DNA from 4 places in the Paenibacillus sp. JSM ZJ436 genome. Region 3 is predicted to be linked to each of the others. Evidence: riboswitches for the same ligand, from Rfam matches in the RefSeq annotation. Region 3 holds a riboswitch; each other region holds the start of a gene.
What was found. Region 3 has a riboswitch for cyclic di-AMP ahead of ACH6EH_RS14315 (C40 family peptidase). Riboswitches for the same ligand answer to the same signal wherever they lie in the genome.

Region 1 (4,869 bases), on a different contig from region 3:
TCGGAGGTGGGCGGCGTCATGCACTCCTTCTCCGGCAGCTGGGAAACGGCCAAGCAGTGCCTGCATATGGGCTTTCATATTTCCTTCGGCGGACCCATTACGTTCAAAAATGCCAAACAGCCTAAAGAGGTGCTGACACAGGTGCCGCTGGACCGCCTTTTACTGGAAACCGATGCGCCATATTTGACACCGCACCCGTTCCGGGGAAAAAGAAATGAGTCCTCTTACGTGAAGTATGTGGCAGAGCAAGCCGCTGCATTGAAGGGGTTGTCTCTGGAAGAAATTAGTGAAATTACAACCCGAAATGGTCTGGAACGATTTGGGATTTGATGAAATCGGGAGCAAAAGCGGTGAAAAAGCGAGTATTTGCGATGAATTAAGATTTTATCATCAAAAACGGTCCGATTATTACAATAATTTAACTATTTATCAGAAAAAATGTGGTTGAACGTTGCTTTACAACCTGCATGTAAAGAGAGTATCATCTTTTCAGTACTTATGAAGCGCTGGTTTGACACCAGCAGCATATTCATTTACAAACCGTCTCGCTTAATCTCCAGATCATGGAGAACGGGGGAACCGATACAGGGTCAACGAGCAACCATACATAAGGGCTGTGAGCACTGTATTTGATTTCAATTCGGGTCTTTGGGGTGAATTTGAGGGCAGCCGCCATGAGCGGTTGACTCGAGATAGGGCGTCTCTCTTACGTCCGAACCCGACAGCTAACCCCGTAAGCGTAAATAAGAGAGGCAACGGTCGTGCATCCTTTCCAAGACTACAGCTGGAAAAGCCACGAGAAGAGTCTCTAATACTCTTTTTCGGGCTTTTTTTATATTCAGAATATTGGAGAGAGCGCCATCATACCCTGGGATACACAAGGGGGGTGGCAGAACACATGCACGAACAGACGGGGCGTAACGCAGGGTGCACATCTATAGCGGGGCACTCTGTGAGACAAATTTGCTATAGTCGCGTCATATACACTCATGCATGATCTAGAGGGCGGGGCTATGAAGGAGGATGAAGCAGTGGGCGTTTTACAACCAGAACAGACCCATGATTCACAATCATCCAGCATGTCATACGCATTACGATGGAAGCATGATTTTCTGCGTCAACTGATGCTGGCGGCCTTTGGCACCATCACCATTACGCTGCTCGTACTGCTGATTATACACAACCAGTCGGGCAAAGAAATTCACCTGGTGGTCGATGGACGGGTGACCACGGTGGAAACGAATGAGGCCATGCTGCAAAATGTGCTGGAAGAGCATTCGATCTCGCTGAAGCCGCAGGATGAAATATCCATGCCGCTAAACGGAAGTCTTCAGGATGGAGACCGGATCGTCATTCAGCGTGCGGTTCCTATTACAGTTACCGCAGACGGCAATACGCAAACGGTATTTACAACCCAGGACACTGTACAGAACGTGCTGAACAAAGCCGGCATTACCGTCCAGGATGAAGATAAAGTAACTCCTGCACTGGACAGCAAGCTGTCCGAGGCTTCCGACATTCGCGTTATTCGCGTAAGTAAGCAGCAGGTACAAGAAGAAGAGGTCCGCGAATACCGGGTCATCAAGACGTCAGACCCTTCGCTTCTGAAGGGCGATAACCGGGTGGTTCAAGCGGGAGAGCAGGGACTGATCATTCACCATATTGAGAAGGTGTATGAAGATGGACAGCTGGTTTCCAAACAAGTGGTGTCCAAGGAAGTCGAACGCAAGACGATGGATAAAGTGATCGCGGTCGGCACGAAGAAGCCGCCGGAGCCGGTGAAGGAAGAGCCGGTCGTTCAGGCTGTAAAGCCAACGACTGTAGCCAAGACGACGACTAAGACCTCGGCGAAGACGCCTGCCGTTCAGCCAAAGGCCGCCGTTCAGTCGAGCTCAAGCTCAGAGAGTAAGCAGAACAACGTCGTTTCTAAAGCCGGTATTGATTTTGAATATAAGAAAGTGCTGAACAATGTATCCATGACGGCGTACTCCTCGGAGCAGCCGGGCATCGGTACGAAGACCGCTTCCGGTACGCGTGTTACGGAAGGCCGCACCATCGCTGTAGATCCTAACGTCATTCCGATTGGCTGGTGGGTTTATATTGAGGGCATTGGCTTCCGCCGTGCCGAAGATACAGGCGGTGCGATCAAGGGCAACAAGATTGACGTGTATTACGACTCGCTGCGTGCAGCACTGAACTTCGGACGCAAGAACGGGCATACCGTGTATGTCATTGGACCCGTCAAGCCGGAATCGAACTAATGTTTTACTTTTCCATGAGAAATAGGCTACTATTTATGTAATATAATGAGATGCTAAGAAGAGGATATGATCCTCTTCTTTTTTTTGGAAGGACGAATGAAGCATGATTAAGGAAGTTATTGTGGTGGAGGGCCGGGATGATACGGTCGCGGTGAAGCGTGCTGTAGAGGCCGATACGATAGAGACGGGAGGCTCTGCGGTAAACCGAGCAGTCATTGCCAAGGTGAAGCTTGCGCAGGAGCGGCGAGGTGTCATTATTCTGACAGACCCCGACCATGCGGGAGAGCGGATTCGCAAAATCATTGATGCCAAGGTGCCGGGCTGCAAGCACGCGTTTATTCCGGAGGCTGATGCGACCCGCAAGGGCGATATCGGTGTCGAGAATGCATCTGTTGAGGCGATCCGGCATGCCCTCTCACGCGTGCATACAGCGTTCGATAAAGCGGACAGCCTGATCTCCATGGAGGAGGTTATTGAGGCGGGGCTGCTGCTGCATCCAGATGCGGCGGCAAGACGCATGCAGATCGGCAATCAGCTTGGTATCGGCTATTGCAATGGCAAGCAGCTGCTGAAGCGGCTTGCTATGTTTCAAATTACACCGGAGGAATTTCAGGCAGCGGCTGCTACGCTTGAAGACGGAGGGAAGCATTAATGGGAACTGAAGATATATCAACACCGAAACGAACGAAGGAGATCATTGCCCGGCACGGTTTTTCATTTAAGAAAAGCCTCGGCCAGAATTTCCTGATTGACCAGAATATTTTGCACAATATCGTGAAGGCTGCTGATCTGACCAAGGAGAAGGGAGCTTTGGAAATCGGCCCGGGCATCGGTGCACTGACCGAGAAGCTCGCTCAGCAGGCCGGTACGGTCACCGCAGTGGAGATTGACCAGCGCTTGATCCCCATCCTGCAGGAGGTGCTGGAGCCGTATCCCAACGTGTCTGTGGAGCATGGCGACGTGCTCAAGGTCAATCTGAAGGAGCTGTTTGCAAGGCGCTTTGACGGGGTATCCAAGGTGAGCGTCGTTGCCAACCTTCCGTATTATGTGACGACCCCGATTATGATGAAGCTGCTGGAGGAGAAGCTCCCCTTGGAGAATATTGTGGTCATGATCCAGAAGGAGGTTGCGCAGCGCATGGCGGCCTCCCCGGGCAGTAAGGATTATGGCAGCTTGAGCATTGCGGTGCAGTATTATGCAGAGCCGCGGCTGGTCTGCACGGTGCCGCACACCGTCTTTATTCCGCAGCCGAACGTAGAGTCGGCGGTCATCCGGCTTCAGGTTCGGGATCAGCCTGCTGTTGCGGTGAAGAATGAGCAGCACTTTTTCGAGGTGATCCAGGCCTCCTTCGCCCAGCGCAGAAAGACGATTGCGAACAATCTGAAGAGCAAATATTTCCCGAAGGATGGGCGGGAGCAGCTGGAAGGTCTGCTGCAGGAGGCCGGGATTGAGCCGACCCGCCGCGGAGAGACGCTAAGTATGGAGGAGTATGCACGGCTGAGTGATGTGCTGCTGGAAGCCGGGATTGGGCTTTCTTAAATACCTGCAAGACGCTGCAAATAAACCGGGGAGATGCTCCCCGGTTTATTTGTGCTTGGCGCGAACCTTTCCCGGCCTGCGCCCATAGGATGAAGTCAGGGGGGATGCTGAAATGAATTTAGGAGACCTGGTCGTCCGCAGGTCGTATGGCGGGGATGTGACGTTCCGGATCGAGTCGGTACGTCCCAACGCAGCGGTGATCAAGGGAACAGATTTCCGGCTGCTGGCGGATGCACCCCTGAGCGATCTGGTGCCTGCTGCGCGGCCTGCGGTCAGCGAGCGCACCAAGCAGGCTCAAATTAAAGCGAAGGAGTCCTTGACCCGGCTGAAGCTGGATTGTGCACGGCGGCTAGACGGATTACGGGATGAATGGGGATCGAGCAGCGATAAGGGGTATTTTGATGTTCCGGGCAGAGTGCTGCATCTGGATGGAGACCCTATGTATTTAAAAAAAAGCCTCGCTTTATATCAGCAGCTCAGAGTCCCGGCGGAAGGGCATTATGTGCATGAATCGTCGATGGCTGATGCGCTGCATCGGCTGCTGCCGCGAGTGCGTCCTGATATCGTCGTCATTACCGGCCATGACGGGGTGTTAAAGCGCCCTCAGCCTTATGATTTGTACAGCCTGGACAGCTACAAAAATTCGCACCATTTCGTGCGGGCGATTGAAACAGCGCGCCAGTATGAGCGCAATCTGGATGCGCTGATCGTCATTGCCGGCGCCTGTCAGTCGCATTTCGAGGCGATGCTGCAAACCGGAGCCAATTTTGCCAGCTCGCCAGGTCGGGTGCTGATCCATGCCCTGGATCCCGTCTATGTCGCCTGCAAGGCCGCTTATACGTCGGTTCGGGAAACGATGAATATGAATGATGTGCTGCATAACACCATTAGCGGCACGCAGGGGCTGGGCGGCATTGAGACCCGGGGCAGCCACCGGATCGGTTCACCCCGGCTGCAGGATCTGTCCACGCTCAAAGTAACGCCGTCGATCAGCTAGTCAGTCACCTCTGTCCATCTGTCACCTGTATCATATCTGCAAACCAGCTGTATGTATTCGGTCATCCGAATG
Region 2 (4,869 bases), on a different contig from region 3:
CATCAATGTACTGATTGGTGAGGAAGAGCTGGATGTTGTCTCGCTGATCTGACGGGAGATTGGTAGAGCAGGAATTACGGGGGAGGAAGATAAGCATGCTGTACACACAGCAGGAAGTAGAAGCCCATCTGGAGAAGCTGGAGGGATGGGAGCTGGAGCAGGGGCGGTGGATTATAAGAAAATATACGTTTCCTTCTTTCATGAAAGGAATGGCCTTTGTGGATGAGGTAGCAGCGATCTCGGAAGCGTTTGACCACCATCCTTATATCACCATTGATTTCAAGACGGTGACGCTGCGGTTGACCTCCTGGAATGAGGGCGGCATCACCGCACTGGACATTAAAGAAGCACAGCAATTTAACGAGGTATACGAGAAAAGAAGGTCCGCGGAGAACGGATAACGAGGGTCTATGGGGTCACCACCTATACATCAAAAAACACGCTTGGGTCTGCATGAGACCAAGCGTGTTTCGTGTGAAGCTATTATTTCTTCTCGGCAAGGTACATCGCCACATTAGCAATTTCCTCTTCCGACAGCGAATCCTTGAAGGAAGGCATACCTGGTGGGCGGCCTTTAGAAATCACAGTGAAGAGGGCTTCAGCATCCAAGTGGCTGCCTACCTGATTCAGGGCTGGGCCTGCTCCGCCTTGAAGCTGGTCGCCGTGACAGGTGATACAGCTGCTCTTCAGTACGGCTTCAGCGTCTGCTGCAACCATGGTAACCTCCGGCATGGTCGGCTTCGCTTCTTCTGCAGCCTCTTCTTTACCTGGAAGCGTGAACAACAATACAAGAGCCAACGCGCATGAGAAGAAGAAAATGCCGCTCATGATCCATTTCTGCATCGTCAAATCGTCCTTTCCTATGTATGTGCATGTATTCCTATTATAGACGATCCTGTCGGGACAGCAAAGCAGTTGTGACAAAAAAAGCACAGACATGCTCATCTGAAAGCCATAATATCACAGAATCGTGACAAAATGCAGTCTTTAGCCCGGCACATATTCCATACAATAAAACTCGGCCATCCCTGAAGGCGTAAGCTTCTCATATGAATCCGTAATGCCAAAGCCGGCCTTGCGGTAGGTGCGGATCGCGCGCTCGTTCCAGGCCAAAACCTCCAGATCTAAGGGGCCGCTTGGATAACGCCGCTTGGCCTCGTCCACAATGGCCTCCACAAATCGCTTACCCATTCCATGTCCGCACCAATCAGGTCGCATCCCGAGACCGATGCGAATGACCCGGTCCAAGGGAAATAGCTGTGCGAACCCCCATAGTCTGTCCTGCTCATCCACCACAGAAAGATACTGCTCCTCCCGAATGAGGGGATCGCCGAATTCCACGCCGAGCTGAACCATTTGCTCCCAAGGGAGCCATCCATAAATATTGTAGGGCTCCGGGTAACGCCAGCTGCATACGTCGATTGCATGCTCAAAGGTCATGGGAACTGCTCGAAATAAAGGGTATGAGTCAATCATGGGAGGCACCTCACGGCAAAGGGTTGTTTACGCTTTAAGAATATATACCATATTATTTTCCAAAATGTGTTTCATACTCAGGGATACGGGTATTAAAGCAGTAAGACGCACGAGAAGATAAAAAGTTGTGGCTTTTACATATTTTTTTGTAAAATGAAAAACCTTTTGCCTTCTTCCTGCGTTATAGAAGTATAGCACAAACAAAAGCCCCGAAGAGATGTTGGCGCATCTGCTTCGAGGCAAGTCAATGACATGAATTGGATTAGTTGTAATTCACGGCGACGGCCTTGTACTTGCTCTCACTCATGACCCGCTTGGCTCCGACATAACGCTTGGCGAAATAGCTGGAGTTGAGGCTGGTAATGGTGACTCCTTTGGAGCTGGAGGAATGAGCAAACTTGCCGTTGCCTACATAAATCCCAACGTGGGAAACACCGCGGCCTGTCGTATTGAAGAATACGAGATCACCGGCCTTCAGGCTGCTCTTGGACACAGAGGTCCCCACCTTATATTGAGCGGAAGAAACACGCGGTAAGGTGACACCGAGCTTCTTGAACACATAACTTGTAAATCCGGAACAATCAAAGCCTTTCGTCGTTGTTCCACCCATCTTGTAGCTTACGCCCATGACCGGCTTAATCGTGCTGGTAAGCTTCGAATCTGCGAAAGCGCTTCCGGCAGTAATGCTGAGCGCGAGCGCTAAACCAAGTGAGACTGCAGCCAACTTCTTCTTCACGTGAAAAGCTCCTTCCAAGCCTGCGAGGTTAGCTTAAGGGTTCGGTTGAGAAGGTTAACCTATGACCCCTCTGTTACAAGGTCAATTCACCCAGGACGGATCCCCCGTTTTCCTATCGGAAATTCGGCTTTCTGAAAAATGTTAAAGTATTGGACTCAACGACAATATGGCTAGGTACATAAATGATGACATCAAGATGACAAATTTGTTACTATCACTTTCGTTATTTTAGCAGAGTATTTACATTTTGGCAAACAAAGGAACGATATTTAATAAAAAAAGAAACGGATGTCCCGGGAAGCAGCAAAAAGGAGCTGTCGCCACAAGATTCAATCTTGTCGGCAGCTCCTTTTTTAGTGGATCGATAACTCTTTATTTTGTAGATGATGATTTAAATACGTGATACTGTGAGGCCATTCCCCACACCTGAAAAAGGCTCTTCAGGAAATAGGAAGCCTGCTGCAGCAATAGGCCGATCAGGCCCGACCACCATAAGGACATTCCGCCGATCAGTAGCGAGGACAGCAGGGCCAGACCGCCAATGAGCAGGGAGAGCGGAAGCGCGCTGCCGAGGCGGCGCAGGAACAAGAGCAGGGCTGCGGGAGTTCCTGTGCCGGAGGTATATCCAAACTGCATGTACAGCAAAGCCAGACGGATGATCCATACATACAGAAGCCATCCCAGCACCCAGAGTCCCGGCTGCAGCAGCGCCTGCGGATGACGGGCTGCTTCCATGAAGGAAGGCAGGGCCTCCGGAAGTAACCAATACAAGGGCAGCCCCAGCAGGATCAGCTCCAGGATATAGAACAGCGTCAAGGGCTTCCACAGTTTCCGCATGCCTTGAAAAAGAAACAGCCCCCGCTCCCCCTCGGCTTCCCGGTGTAGATGATACATCATTCCGGCCCGAATGCAGGGAGTCAGCAGAATATGCACAGCCGCTAGGAGAATCAGCATCCATACAGCACCGGGAAGCAGGCCGCCGCGGGTCAATGCCAGCTCTCCTTCAAAAAAATAAAGCAGTCTGCTCAGCTCATGCGGAGCGGGATCGGGGTATCGCAGCAGCAGCGGCACGACGATGGAGGAAATGAGGCGATACAGGCAGTACCCCCAGAGCAGCCGATATACAAATAGCAGAATAATGACATAAAACTGATCCTTCACACTTCCCCATCCTAAACCCGCGTATGTTCTCATATAATCCCCCCTACCATGACAGCGCTCCGTACAGCGTCTCGATCAGCTTGGTGACGCTCAGGTTCCAGCGTGTCACCTGCTTGGCCTCCATGCCGGCCTTTAAATAGTTGTTCACATGCTTGTTCTCAAGCACCATCGTGTAGTCGGGATCAGCCATCGCCCAGATCATCGGGGAGGAGGAGGTCACCTTGAAGCGTGCAGCCTCGCCGCTGCCGTCCCACACCCGGCGGATCGTTTCTCCATTCTCAAAAGCGAACGTCACGGGCACCTGGTGTACCGGTCCTCCCCGGCTGCTCAGCGTCACTGTGGTCGTATAGGAAGGATGGTCTGCTGTACCGGTGGAGGCCCCCTCAATACTTTCCACGGCAACATCCATCATCTGTGCGCCATACACATAGTGGTCGAAATAGCTCTGCCATGATGATTCGGTGATCTGCTCTACAGCCTGCTGGAAGTCCGCTGTAGTGGGATGCTTGAAGCGATATTTTTGGGCATAGGCTTTCATGATCCTCTCCATCGTCTTCGCACCGACATGCCGCTGTATGTCCTGAAGCACCAGCTTGCCACGGGTATACACGTTTTGGGCATAATGCTGGTGGGAGCCGTATTTCCATGCCTCCTGCGTCAGGGAGGAGGGCTTGGCAATGGACGCAGCCTGGGCTGCCGTGTTCGGAGTGAGGCCGTATTCCAGCTCCATCACCTTTTCCTCCGCGTAAGAAGTGAAGGCTTCATCGAGCCAGGCTTCTTCAAATTCATTGCTGGCAATCATGCCGTAGAAATACTGGTGGCCGATCTCATGAATGACTGTGCGCTCCAGCTCATAGCCAGGGGCATCATCCTTGCCCCCGAAGGCTGTGATGAGTGTCGGGTACTCCATGCCGCCGGCGCCATTGCCCTCTTCGGGAGGCACGACAATGGACAGAGTGGAGTATGGATACGTCCCATACCACTTGCTGTAGGATTTCAGAGCCGCTTTGGCTGCATCGAAATAGCGGTCCTTCAGATGCTTGTGCAGCGGATCAAGATACAGCTTAATCTTGACTCCCGGCACCCCGGGTGCTGAAAAAGCTTCCTCGGCAGCGATAAAATCAGGGGATGCCGCCCAGGCGAAATCGTGGACATCATCGGCATAAAACTGATATATTTTTTCGCCGTCTGATGTGACTGCGGATTTGGTCGGGAAGCCGGTCGCGGCGACGATATAATGCTCCGGTACGCGGATGCGTACGCTGTAGATGCCGAAATCGGCATAAAATTCAGAATTTCCGTGATACTGATGAAGGTTCCAGCCCTCCTCAGAGGCTCCCCGCGTTCCTGCCGGCTCATAGACACTGAGCTTCGGAAACCACTGCCCGGCCATCGTGAAATCCCCCGCGCTTCCCATTCGCGCGAATATTTTAGGCAGCTCCACTTGAAATCCAAGATGCAGGGTGATGCTCTCCCCGCCTTTTACCGGTCGGGGC
Region 3 (4,869 bases):
GACGGGCCAAAACTTTAATATTACCATAGATTATGCCCACAATCCGGAAGGGCTGAAAGCTGCACTGCTAACGGCTCGAGAGTGCACTTCAGGCAAAATTATTTGCGTCATGGGCTGTCGAGGTGAAAGAGACCGATTGAAGCGTCCCATCATGGCCGGTATTGCGGCTGATTTGGCAGATGGTGTTGTATTTACGTCAGACAATGTATACTCAGAGCAAATTGAAGATATTTTTCTCGATATGAGGCAGGGGCTGTCGGAGCAGCATTTGTCTAAAAGTGAATTTGTCGCGAACCGTCAGGATGCGATTCTCCAAGCCATTTATTCGGCGAATGCAGGCGATCGGATTCTGATTACTGGGCGCGGACACGAGAAATTCCTCTACACTTCTGACGGGTTGCAGCAGATGAGTGATGCCGACATTGTCCAGTCTCATATGGTGCGGGTGTAAATGTTAAATACTGCCGGAAATCCGGCAGTATTTTTATTTATCGAAACAGAGGAGGTTCAGCACATGAAAAAAACCTGGATATGGTTACTGTCCGCGGCGTTATTGTCCTCGTGCTCATCCAGTCCGGTACAGGATGAGTCATCCGGGGACCAGGAAGCCCCTGTGGATCAGCATTCTTCCGGCAGCCAAGCGCCGAAGCAGAATAGTGAGCAGGAAAGCTCCGACGGGTCGTACACGTACAGCGTAGTCGCAGAAGAATTGCAGATTCCATGGTCCATTGCGATCTCCGGGAAGGATATTTACATCAGTGAACGGGAAGGACAGATTGTATCGCTGAAGGATGGTCATCGGGAGCGTCTTCCGGTGGATACGAAGCAGCCTGTTAAGGCGCAGGGTGAAGGGGGGCTATTGGGCCTTGTGCTGGCCCCGGACTTTGCTAGCAGCCGATTAGCTTACGCTTATCACACGTACGAGGAAGGCGGCGAAATGAAGAATCGCGTCATACTCATTCGACAGGAGGAAGAGGCTTGGCAGGAGGTCGAGGCGTTCATTGAGGACATCCCGGGCTCTAATGTGCATAATGGCGGACGCATGAAATGGGGGCCCGATGAGAAGCTGTATTTGACTACCGGGGATGCAGGTGAAGGAGAGATGGCACAGAATGTCGAGAGCCTGGGAGGGAAAATATTACGTATGAACCCGGATGGCTCGATCCCGGATGACAATCCTTTTCCGAACTCCTATGTGTATTCCTACGGACACCGCAATTCTCAAGGTCTTGCCTGGGATGCGGCAGGGCGCATGTTCAATTCCGAGCATGGTCCCAGCGGCCGTGTCGGCGGGCATGATGAGATAAACAGCATTGAGCCGGGCAGTAATTATGGCTGGCCGGATAACATCGGGGATGAGCAGCAGGAAGGGATGGTACCTCCTTTGTTTCATACCGGCGAGGAAGCCATTGCCCCTTCGGGAACTCTTTATGAACGAGAGGACATGCTCCTGATTGCGGGTCTGAGGGGAGAAGCATTATACCGCTTTGATCTTGAAAAGAAGAAGCTGAACACCGTGCTGGACGGTGTCGGCAGAATTCGCGATGTACAGAAGAGTGAGGATAGAGTTTACCTCATTACGAACAATACCGACGGACGCGGGACACCATCTCCAGGAGATGACCGCCTGCTGCTGCTTCAGCCGAAGCAAGAGCAGAAATGATTAAATATGCGGGTTCTGGTTAATGATAATGGAGACCTGTCTAGGGCAGAATAAATCTTTTACAGGAAAGGAGCACATCTTATGTCAACCATATCACCTGAAAAGCTTCAGCAATGTATTGACGAGTGCCTGCGCTGCATGCAGGCATGCAATCGCTGCTACAATGCCTGCCTGGAGGAAGAAGACCTGCAAATGATGAAGGAATGTATCCAGCTGGATCGGGAATGTGCAGAGCTCTGCGCTTTTGCAGCTCAAGCAATGTCGATGAATAGCAGCTATATGAAGCAAATTTGTGAGGCTTGTGCTGAAATGTGCGAGGCTTGCGGAAACGAGTGCAGCAAGCACGAGCATGAGCACTGCCGTCAATGTGCGGAGGCCTGCTTCTCGTGCGCCAAGGCCTGCCGGGAGATGGCGGCCTAACTAATACGCTATTATGAAGTCCTATAAACGGCCCTAAACACTTCCTAAAGAATGTGTTTGGGCCGTTTTTGTCATGCTCCAAGCCCTGACTGAAACCCATGACAAATTGGTTACAAAAATGATTGACAGCTTGTCCTTTAATGTACTACATTAAGGGAGAGAGTTACAAAAATTTCATCAATATGCCGAATTTCGATATAGAAAACGGGGGAACCACTGCCGGGTGAATTATTCTTGTTTGAGAGGGAATATAGGGGACCCTTAACCGAACCCTTAGCTAACTCCGTAGGCACCGAAGGGAGCACTATCTTTTGAAGAAGCTGCTATTGTCTGTACTAGGTTCTGCTTTAATCTTTTCATCGGGTGCGGTTACGGCATTCGCAGATCAGGGGCCGAAGCTCCAAGCTGAAGTGACTAAGCTTGTCGGAACCCCTTATAAGTGGGGCGGCACGACCGTAAGTGGATTTGACTGCTCCGGGTTCATTTTGTACATATTTAGCAAGTATAATGTAGACCTGCCACGTACCTCCGCAGCCCAGGCTACCGTTGGTGTGAAGGTAGAGCGTGATGATTTAAGGCTTGGTGATCTGGTATTCTTTAACACGACGGGCAGAGGCGTATCTCATGCCGGTGTCTATATTGGTAACGGTCAATTTGCGCATGCTTCCACCAGTAAAGGTGTAAGAATCAGCAAGCTGAGCGAGTCTTACTATGACAGCAAGTACGTGACTGCACGCCGGGTGATCGACCAGAAGGATTACATCCAGATGGTGGGCGAAATCAGCTAAGCAAGAGGTATTATGATTGGAATCAGGGGCCTGCGATGAATTTCGCAGGCTTTTTGTGTATCATGGAGATATGAAGGAGGGGGTGATTCCATGCTCAAGCGACTGAAGTCATATCTGCATCAACGCCGGCGGCCCGCTTCTAATCCTGAGCCGGAGCTCGTGATCACAACGGAGCGGGACGAAGAGCGCACCCTGCTTCTCATTAAATCCGGTGTGCAGAGGTCGGTAGAGCCAATCATCGGGGAGACCGTTCTTCAGATCGCGGAGACGCATCAGGTTGAATGGAACTCCTTTTGCAAACGTGGAACCTGTGCGCGATGCCGCTGCATCATATTGGAAGGAGAGGAGCTGCTCTCCGCTCCGAACGAGGCTGAGGAGGCTCGGCTCGATCCGGAGGAGCTGGAGGAAGGCTACCGGTTAGGCTGCCAAGCCAAGGTGAAGCAGCCCGGAGATATGACGATTCGGCACGCGCCTTATTTCTAGGAATAAGGAGAGCGCCAGATGCCGCATGCTATCTTGTATAACGGTTAGGAGGGAATGTGTATGACTCGAAACCTGCAAAAGGTGCCCTATGGATATGTCCCCCCTGTGGAGACAACCAAAGGCACACTGATCTATTATGATCCTTTTGAAGAAATCGGCAGAGAGCAAGGGCTGTCTCAAGCGGTACAGGTGAAGACGGAGCAGGCTTTTCAGCGGCTTGTCCTGTATCCGCTCCATGAACAGACGATGAAACGAATGTACAAACGAGAGGGGACCTCCTTTTATAAAAGAGAACACGCATTACAGGACTGGATTCAGGAGCAGGGCAGGGAGGATATCGAGCTGGACGCCTGGGAAGGCAAACGGAAAAAATACGTCCCGATCGAAGCCGCCCTCCGCCATCTGACCGAGAAGAATCCAGCTCCGTATTTTCTGCTGGTGTCCGGAGCAACAGCCAATGCCTTCGCCTCTTATCATGTGTTTCAGGAGTGGATTGTCAAGATTCGCTTGCTGCTTCTGGACGAGCCGGTTTCACTTCATCCTCGGCTGCAGCAATATGACAGCCGATGGAGCAGGATCACTTTATGATATCTACTGCCGGCAGTGACCTTTAGGCCGATTTCCGCGGAATTAGCCGGGTAGAAAGCATGATCGTTTCCACCGGTGCCCCCGGGCGATGCAGGCGCCGTTCCAGCGCTTCAATGGCCCGGGCGCCCAGCTCTTCCTTGCTCAGCTGAATCGTTGTAAGTGGCGGAGCGGAGAGTGAAGCCCCCCAAACATTATCTATGCCGATGACCCGGCAGTCCTCCGGAATGGAGTAGCCGTGTTTTTGCAAAGTCTCCATCCACTCCAGCGCGATATCATCGTTCGCGCCAATCCATCCGTCAGGACGCTCGTCCTCCGGGATCTGCTCCAGAGACTTCAGCACTTCATCTCCCCAATGACCTCTTTCATAGGGCACCTGCCATTCCAGCAGAGTCGTGCCTTGCTGCAAAAAGTCACCACCCACACCTAATTGCACACCGATCCTTCGCTGCAAAAAGCTCGCCGAGCGTCCATCATCGGTAATGAAGCCAATACGCCGACAATGCTGTGACTGGAGAAACGTAGAAGCTGTGGCTCCGGCATTCACATCATCGTGGCGAACCGTATCACACTGCAGCAGCGGCTCCTGATGATCCACTAGGACTAAGGGGAGCTGGATAGCTGCCATTCGCTGCAGCAGCGGATACGGAAAAGCTCCCATAACAATAATGCCGATGCATTGATCCCAATGGACATGAGGGGCAATGAGCTGCTCTGCCGGAACGTCTGCAGGCGACAGCTCCTGCGGCGGAGATACGATTGCATGCAGCCATCCTCGCTCCTCACAGGCTGCAAGCATGCCTGAAAGCACCCGCTCCCAGTAATTCGGCTCGCCGCGGTTCTGCTGCTTCATGCAGATCAGCACGAAGGAAGCCTCCCGGTTGTCATCCGGCGATTCCTGGTTGTCAGGCTTAGCCATAGCTATTGAAG
Region 4 (4,869 bases), on a different contig from region 3:
CAAGGTTTGCTGATCGACATAAGCCAGATGAGACTCAGGAGCGGCAAAAGCCGTCTCGAAAGACCGAAGCTGTCCGTTCTCAAAGGTAAAGGCAAGCTGCAGCACCGCTTCCCCTGCTTTAGCATCAGGGTCCCGGTAGATGAGTCCGGGCTCACGTTTGCCTGTGACCATCGTCAGTTGCTCGGGATCATAGCCTGCGCGCTGTACCCAAGGGGCAGCTAAAGCCTGCTTCTCCGCAAGCGTCAGCTCTCCTTCGAGCAGGAGCAGCAGCTGCCGCTGCGCCCGGCCCTCCTGCAGCATGGCGCCCTCATAGCCGGAGTCCTGCGAATCGTAGGTGAAGCCGGCGATCGCTCCGGTATGCATATTGACATCGACATGGATGGCATTGCTATTTCCTTGATCCAGAGTGACCCGGTACAGCTCATAAGGATATTTCTCCTTGAATTGTTCGTCATAGAGCTGCACCAGCTTCTCCTTCATCAGGTAGCCGTAAAGCTCAGAGCGCGCAATATATGTCACTAAGGGCTCTTGGCTGCTGCCGGGAGTCAGCGTCATCTGTTCGGTATAAAAGCGCTGTGCCGCCGCTGCTGCTTCGGATTTGTCGATGGGCTGGGGTGTTGACGCCCCGGAATATAGTGCAGGGTACACCTGCAGGGCGAGAAACAGTATACAGCCGGCCAAAGCCATCAGGAGCAAGGGCTTGAAATCCGGCTTAAGGATCAGCGGGGAGCCTGACCGATTCATGATGTCCCTCCTTTATTGCGAAATGGATTTTTTAGTTTGGTGACTCTGTTGAAGACTTTGTTATTTAGAAGTATATAGGCTGGGATGCCGGGAGCACAAATAAGGGCGCCTGGTCCAAGGGAGGGAACCTTCAAATAACTTGAAAAAAACTGAAAACGCGAAGAAAATTCCGAAAACCTCAGAAAAAGGGATGCTGTGATTCTGGAATATGGCTAATTTGAACCTTTTTACATGGATTTCAGTCAAAAACGGTTTTGGATATTCCGTGGCTGCATGCGTTATAATCACATCATGTCAGAACGTCATGACGATAATTGAATAGATCAGCCGAGTTTCGATAAGAAAACGGGGGAACCATGTAATTGGGGTGAATTTCGCTTTTTGCAGGAGAAGCGAATAGGGCAGCCTGTGATATGCCCGAATCCGTCAGCTAACCTCGTAGGCTGTGTGCACAGGGACCCAAACGCGATAAAAAGGCATTGGATTTCCAGTGTCTTTTTTATGTGCCATTTTTAAGAGGTGAGCAAAGTGAAACGGAAGTTGAAATGGAAGCTGAAATGGAAGCTAAAATGGCTCCGCTTGTCCCCGCCGCAGTTTCTGGTTGCGGGCTTTAGTGCCATTATTTTGACCGGGGCTTTTCTGCTGATGCTTCCCATAGCCAGCGAAAGCGGGGAAGGGCTCGGATTTATGGACGCCTTGTTTACGGCCACCTCTGCAACCTGCGTTACGGGTCTTGTCGTTGTGGATACAGAAACGTTCTTCAGCACGTTTGGGGAAATCGTCATTATGTGTATGATACAAGTAGGCGGTCTGGGCTTTATGACGATGGCTACCTTGATTGCGCTGGTTCTCAAGCGCCGAATCTCGCTCAAGGATCGGCTGATCCTGCAGGAGGCCATGAATCAGACCGCTATGGAAGGGATCGTGAGGCTGATCCGAAGAGTGCTGCTGTACTCCTTGTATATTGAAGGGGTGGCGGTAATCATTTATACGGCCAGATGGGCATTCGATATGCCCTTGGGCAAAGCGGCCTATTTTGCCGTTTTCCACGCGATCAGCCTGTTTAACAATGCGGGCTTTGATCTGTTTGGAGATTTCAGAAGCCTGACGGGTTATGTCAGTGACCCCTTTGTAAATCTTACGAGCTTATTTCTTATTATATCCGGCGGAATCGGTTTTATTGTGATGTCAGAAATCGTAGATTATAAAACCCGGCGGAAGCTGTCCCTGCACTCCAAGGTGGTGCTGTCCATGACGGGAGCGCTGATTGTGGTCGGTACGGTCATTATATTTATATTTGAATTTACGAATGTCAAAACGCTGGGCGCACTGGGCTGGGACGGCAAGCTGTGGGGCTCCTTGTTCCAGTCGGTCACGCCGCGGACGGCAGGGGCCAACACCTTGAATATTCCGGATTTGCGCCAGGCCACTCAGTTTTTTATCATTATTCTTATGTTTATTGGAGCATCCCCGGGATCGGCGGGCGGCGGAATCAAGACGACGACCTTTACGATTATGATCGGTGCCGTCATTTCGATGATTCGCGGACGCGATGATATCGTGCTGTTCCGTCACCGGCTGGCGCAGGAGCGGATCTTTAAGGCACTGACGGTCTCCCTGCTGGCTCTGTTGTTTATTGTAGCGGTAGCCATGGTGCTCTCTACAACGGAGGATGCGAGCTTTTTGGCGATTCTGTTTGAAACGGCCTCGGCGTTCTCTACGGTAGGATTGTCCATGGGACTGACGCCCGAGCTGTCCTTGCTCGGCAAGGTGCTAATTACGGTGACCATGTTTGCGGGCCGGGTCGGACTGCTGACACTCGTATTCGCGCTCGGACCAAAGAAGGGAAAAGAGCTGTACCGGTATCCGGAAGGCAAAATGATTATTGGATAAGGGGATAGAAGGACATGAAACCAAAACAGTTTGCGGTGATCGGCCTTGGTCGCTTCGGCGCCAGTCTGGCGCTGGAGCTGATGGACCTTGGCTATGAGGTGCTGGGCGTGGACCGGGACGAAGAGATTGTGGAGGATATGAGCGATCTGCTGACACATACCGTTGTTGCGGATGCTACGGATGAAGAGGTGCTGAAATCGCTAGGCATCCGAAATTTTGACTGCGGGATTGTGGCCATCGGCGATGATATCCAGACGAGCATCCTGACGGCAATTCAGCTCAAGGAGCTTGGTGTGAAGACGGTCGTAGCCAAAGCGATCTCGGTGCTGCACGGAAGGGCTCTGGATAAGCTGGGCGTGGATCGCGTGATTTTTCCGGAGCGGGATATGGGCATCCGGGTCGCGCATCAGCTCGTGACTCCCAATCTGGTGGACTATATGGAGCTGTCGAAGGATTATCTGCTGGTGGAGATGACCGTAACCGAATGCATGGACGGCAAAACGCTCAGCGAGCTGAACACCCGGACGCGATACGGAGTGAGCGTCGTGGCTCTCAATCAGCATAAGGGCATTATTGTGGCGCCGACCGCGATGGACGTCCTCAAGGCGGGAGATATTATGGTCGTCATCGGAACTAAGAATAATATTGACCGCTTTGAAGGTGAAGTCGTTAACACCTAAGGTGAAGCCTGCGGGCCAGGCCGGGCATGAAGCAGTATGTGAAATAGGCAGGCGGGACAGAATATTCTGTCCCGCCTGCCTATTGTTGTTTCAGCAAGGAAAGCGGTGAAGCATTAGTTATCGGCTTGCCGCCGCTCTTCCGCGAGCTTGCGGAACAGCGCTTCGGTCTCTGCAATCCAGCGGCTGGCGGCGCTGCTAAGCTCGGAGGCTTCACCGTAGATGAGGCTGGTGGTGCGCCGGGTTTCGATGAGGACCGGAATATGGATATCCACAAGTCCGTTGTCGGCCAGCAGCTGCGGCCGAAGATATGACTTGGGAAGCAGTGCGGCGGCTTTGCAGGTCGGCAGGAGCCGCACAATCGCTTCAAAGGAGTCAATTTCCATGCGGATGTCCGGCATAATGCCCCACCGATGAAACAGATCATCGGTCAGCTTGCGGTACCAGGTGCCGGTCGAGAAGATGATCATCGGCAGCCCCTGCAGCTGCTCGATGCCCACCTCGGGCGCATCAGCCAGCGGATGGCCCTCTGGCAGTACCAGCTCCAGATGGTCGTCAAAGAGTGGAATGCAATTAAGTCCCGCCTGGGAGATGGAGGAAGCGACAATCCCCACATCGACCCGCTTGTCCCGCACGGAGGACACGATTTCATGCGTTTTGCCGGTAATGAGCTTGATCTCCGCCGAAGGATGGCGCTCCATGAAGGCGTTCACCAAGGGGGGCAGCGTCGTTTGAAGAGTCGTGAGGCTGGCTCCCAAAGTAATTGTGATCTGTTCTCCCTCGCGGTAGTGAGCCAGGGTCTGCATGAAGCGAAGCTGGTTCTGCCGCTGTTCCAGGGCGTAAGTGTACGCCAGCTGTCCGATGGAGGTCAGCTCCAGCCGCTTGCCGCGCCGGTTAAACAGCTGTACCCCCAGCTCGTCCTCCAGCTTGGCAATCTTGCGGGAGAGGGCGGGCTGGGACAGATTCAGCAGCTTGGAGGCTTTGTTCAGGCTGCTCTGTTCTACCACAACAGCAAATACATCCAGTTCATCGAACAACGGTTTCACTTCCTTATAAATGGGTAACGTCTCGTTATGCGTGTATATTATAACGTTTAATAATTATATTGCAATTCCATTATAAGAAAAAAAGGAGTAACATAAAATGTGACACATGATGTTCGCAGTCTGCCCTGTTTTGTAGAATCATGTCACAAACAGATCGCATTATGCTGTATCATGAAAGATGGGTTACTACCTCACAGTGATTGGATTCATGAAAACGCTATACACAATGAAAGGGGAACGTCCACTGATGAAAGGGTATTATTCCAGAAAGCTGCATTCCTTGCTAGGGGTCATCCCGCTCGGCGCCTTTTTAATCGAGCACCTGCTGACGAACTATCAAGCGTATGAAAGAGGGAAAGAGGGATTTGACAAGGCGGTTAACCTGTTGAACAGCATGCCGCTGGTTCTGTTCCTGGAAACGTTTCTGATCTGGCTGCCGCTGCTGTACCATGGAGTTTACGGCTTGTACATTGCCTATCAGGCGAACAACAACATCGACCGATACAACT

Region 1: linked by a shared signal. The riboswitch ahead of ACH6EH_RS17875 (ubiquitin-like domain-containing protein) and the one ahead of ACH6EH_RS14315 (C40 family peptidase) in region 3 are both predicted to bind cyclic di-AMP.
Region 2: linked by a shared signal. The riboswitch ahead of ACH6EH_RS19115 (C40 family peptidase) and the one ahead of ACH6EH_RS14315 (C40 family peptidase) in region 3 are both predicted to bind cyclic di-AMP.
Region 4: linked by a shared signal. The riboswitch ahead of ACH6EH_RS12250 (TrkH family potassium uptake protein) and the one ahead of ACH6EH_RS14315 (C40 family peptidase) in region 3 are both predicted to bind cyclic di-AMP.

What each region holds. Positions count from the first base shown of each region.
Region 1 covers NZ_JBISEO010000019.1:46,072-50,940, reverse strand. The annotation lists gene ACH6EH_RS17880 (TatD family hydrolase) at 1-330, shown strand, start outside; cyclic di-AMP (ydaO/yuaA leader) riboswitch at 537-755, shown strand; gene ACH6EH_RS17875 (ubiquitin-like domain-containing protein) at 1,032-2,261, shown strand; gene rnmV (ribonuclease M5) at 2,365-2,913, shown strand; gene rsmA (16S rRNA (adenine(1518)-N(6)/adenine(1519)-N(6))-dimethyltransferase RsmA) at 2,913-3,800, shown strand; gene yabG (sporulation peptidase YabG) at 3,913-4,797, shown strand.
Region 2 covers NZ_JBISEO010000024.1:27,566-32,434, reverse strand. The annotation lists gene ACH6EH_RS19135 (hypothetical protein) at 1-52, shown strand, start outside; gene ACH6EH_RS19130 (4a-hydroxytetrahydrobiopterin dehydratase) at 96-401, shown strand; gene ACH6EH_RS19125 (c-type cytochrome) at 484-843, opposite strand; gene ACH6EH_RS19120 (GNAT family N-acetyltransferase) at 988-1,476, opposite strand; gene ACH6EH_RS19115 (C40 family peptidase) at 1,739-2,212, opposite strand; cyclic di-AMP (ydaO/yuaA leader) riboswitch at 2,216-2,351, opposite strand; gene ACH6EH_RS19110 (hypothetical protein) at 2,585-3,406, opposite strand; gene ACH6EH_RS19105 (M1 family metallopeptidase) at 3,417-4,869, opposite strand, start outside.
Region 3 covers NZ_JBISEO010000011.1:30,684-35,552, reverse strand. The annotation lists gene ACH6EH_RS14330 (UDP-N-acetylmuramoyl-L-alanyl-D-glutamate--2,6-diaminopimelate ligase) at 1-451, shown strand, start outside; gene ACH6EH_RS14325 (PQQ-dependent sugar dehydrogenase) at 515-1,663, shown strand; gene ACH6EH_RS14320 (four-helix bundle copper-binding protein) at 1,745-2,083, shown strand; cyclic di-AMP (ydaO/yuaA leader) riboswitch at 2,257-2,390, shown strand; gene ACH6EH_RS14315 (C40 family peptidase) at 2,395-2,871, shown strand; gene ACH6EH_RS14310 (2Fe-2S iron-sulfur cluster-binding protein) at 2,962-3,354, shown strand; gene ACH6EH_RS14305 (hypothetical protein) at 3,415-3,942, shown strand; gene ACH6EH_RS14300 (LacI family DNA-binding transcriptional regulator) at 3,965-4,869, opposite strand, start outside.
Region 4 covers NZ_JBISEO010000008.1:63,682-68,550, forward strand. The annotation lists gene ACH6EH_RS12245 (CPBP family intramembrane glutamic endopeptidase) at 1-744, opposite strand, end outside; cyclic di-AMP (ydaO/yuaA leader) riboswitch at 1,060-1,204, shown strand; gene ACH6EH_RS12250 (TrkH family potassium uptake protein) at 1,297-2,637, shown strand; gene ACH6EH_RS12255 (potassium channel family protein) at 2,652-3,317, shown strand; gene ACH6EH_RS12260 (LysR family transcriptional regulator) at 3,431-4,351, opposite strand; gene ACH6EH_RS12265 (succinate dehydrogenase cytochrome b558 subunit) at 4,608-4,869, shown strand, end outside.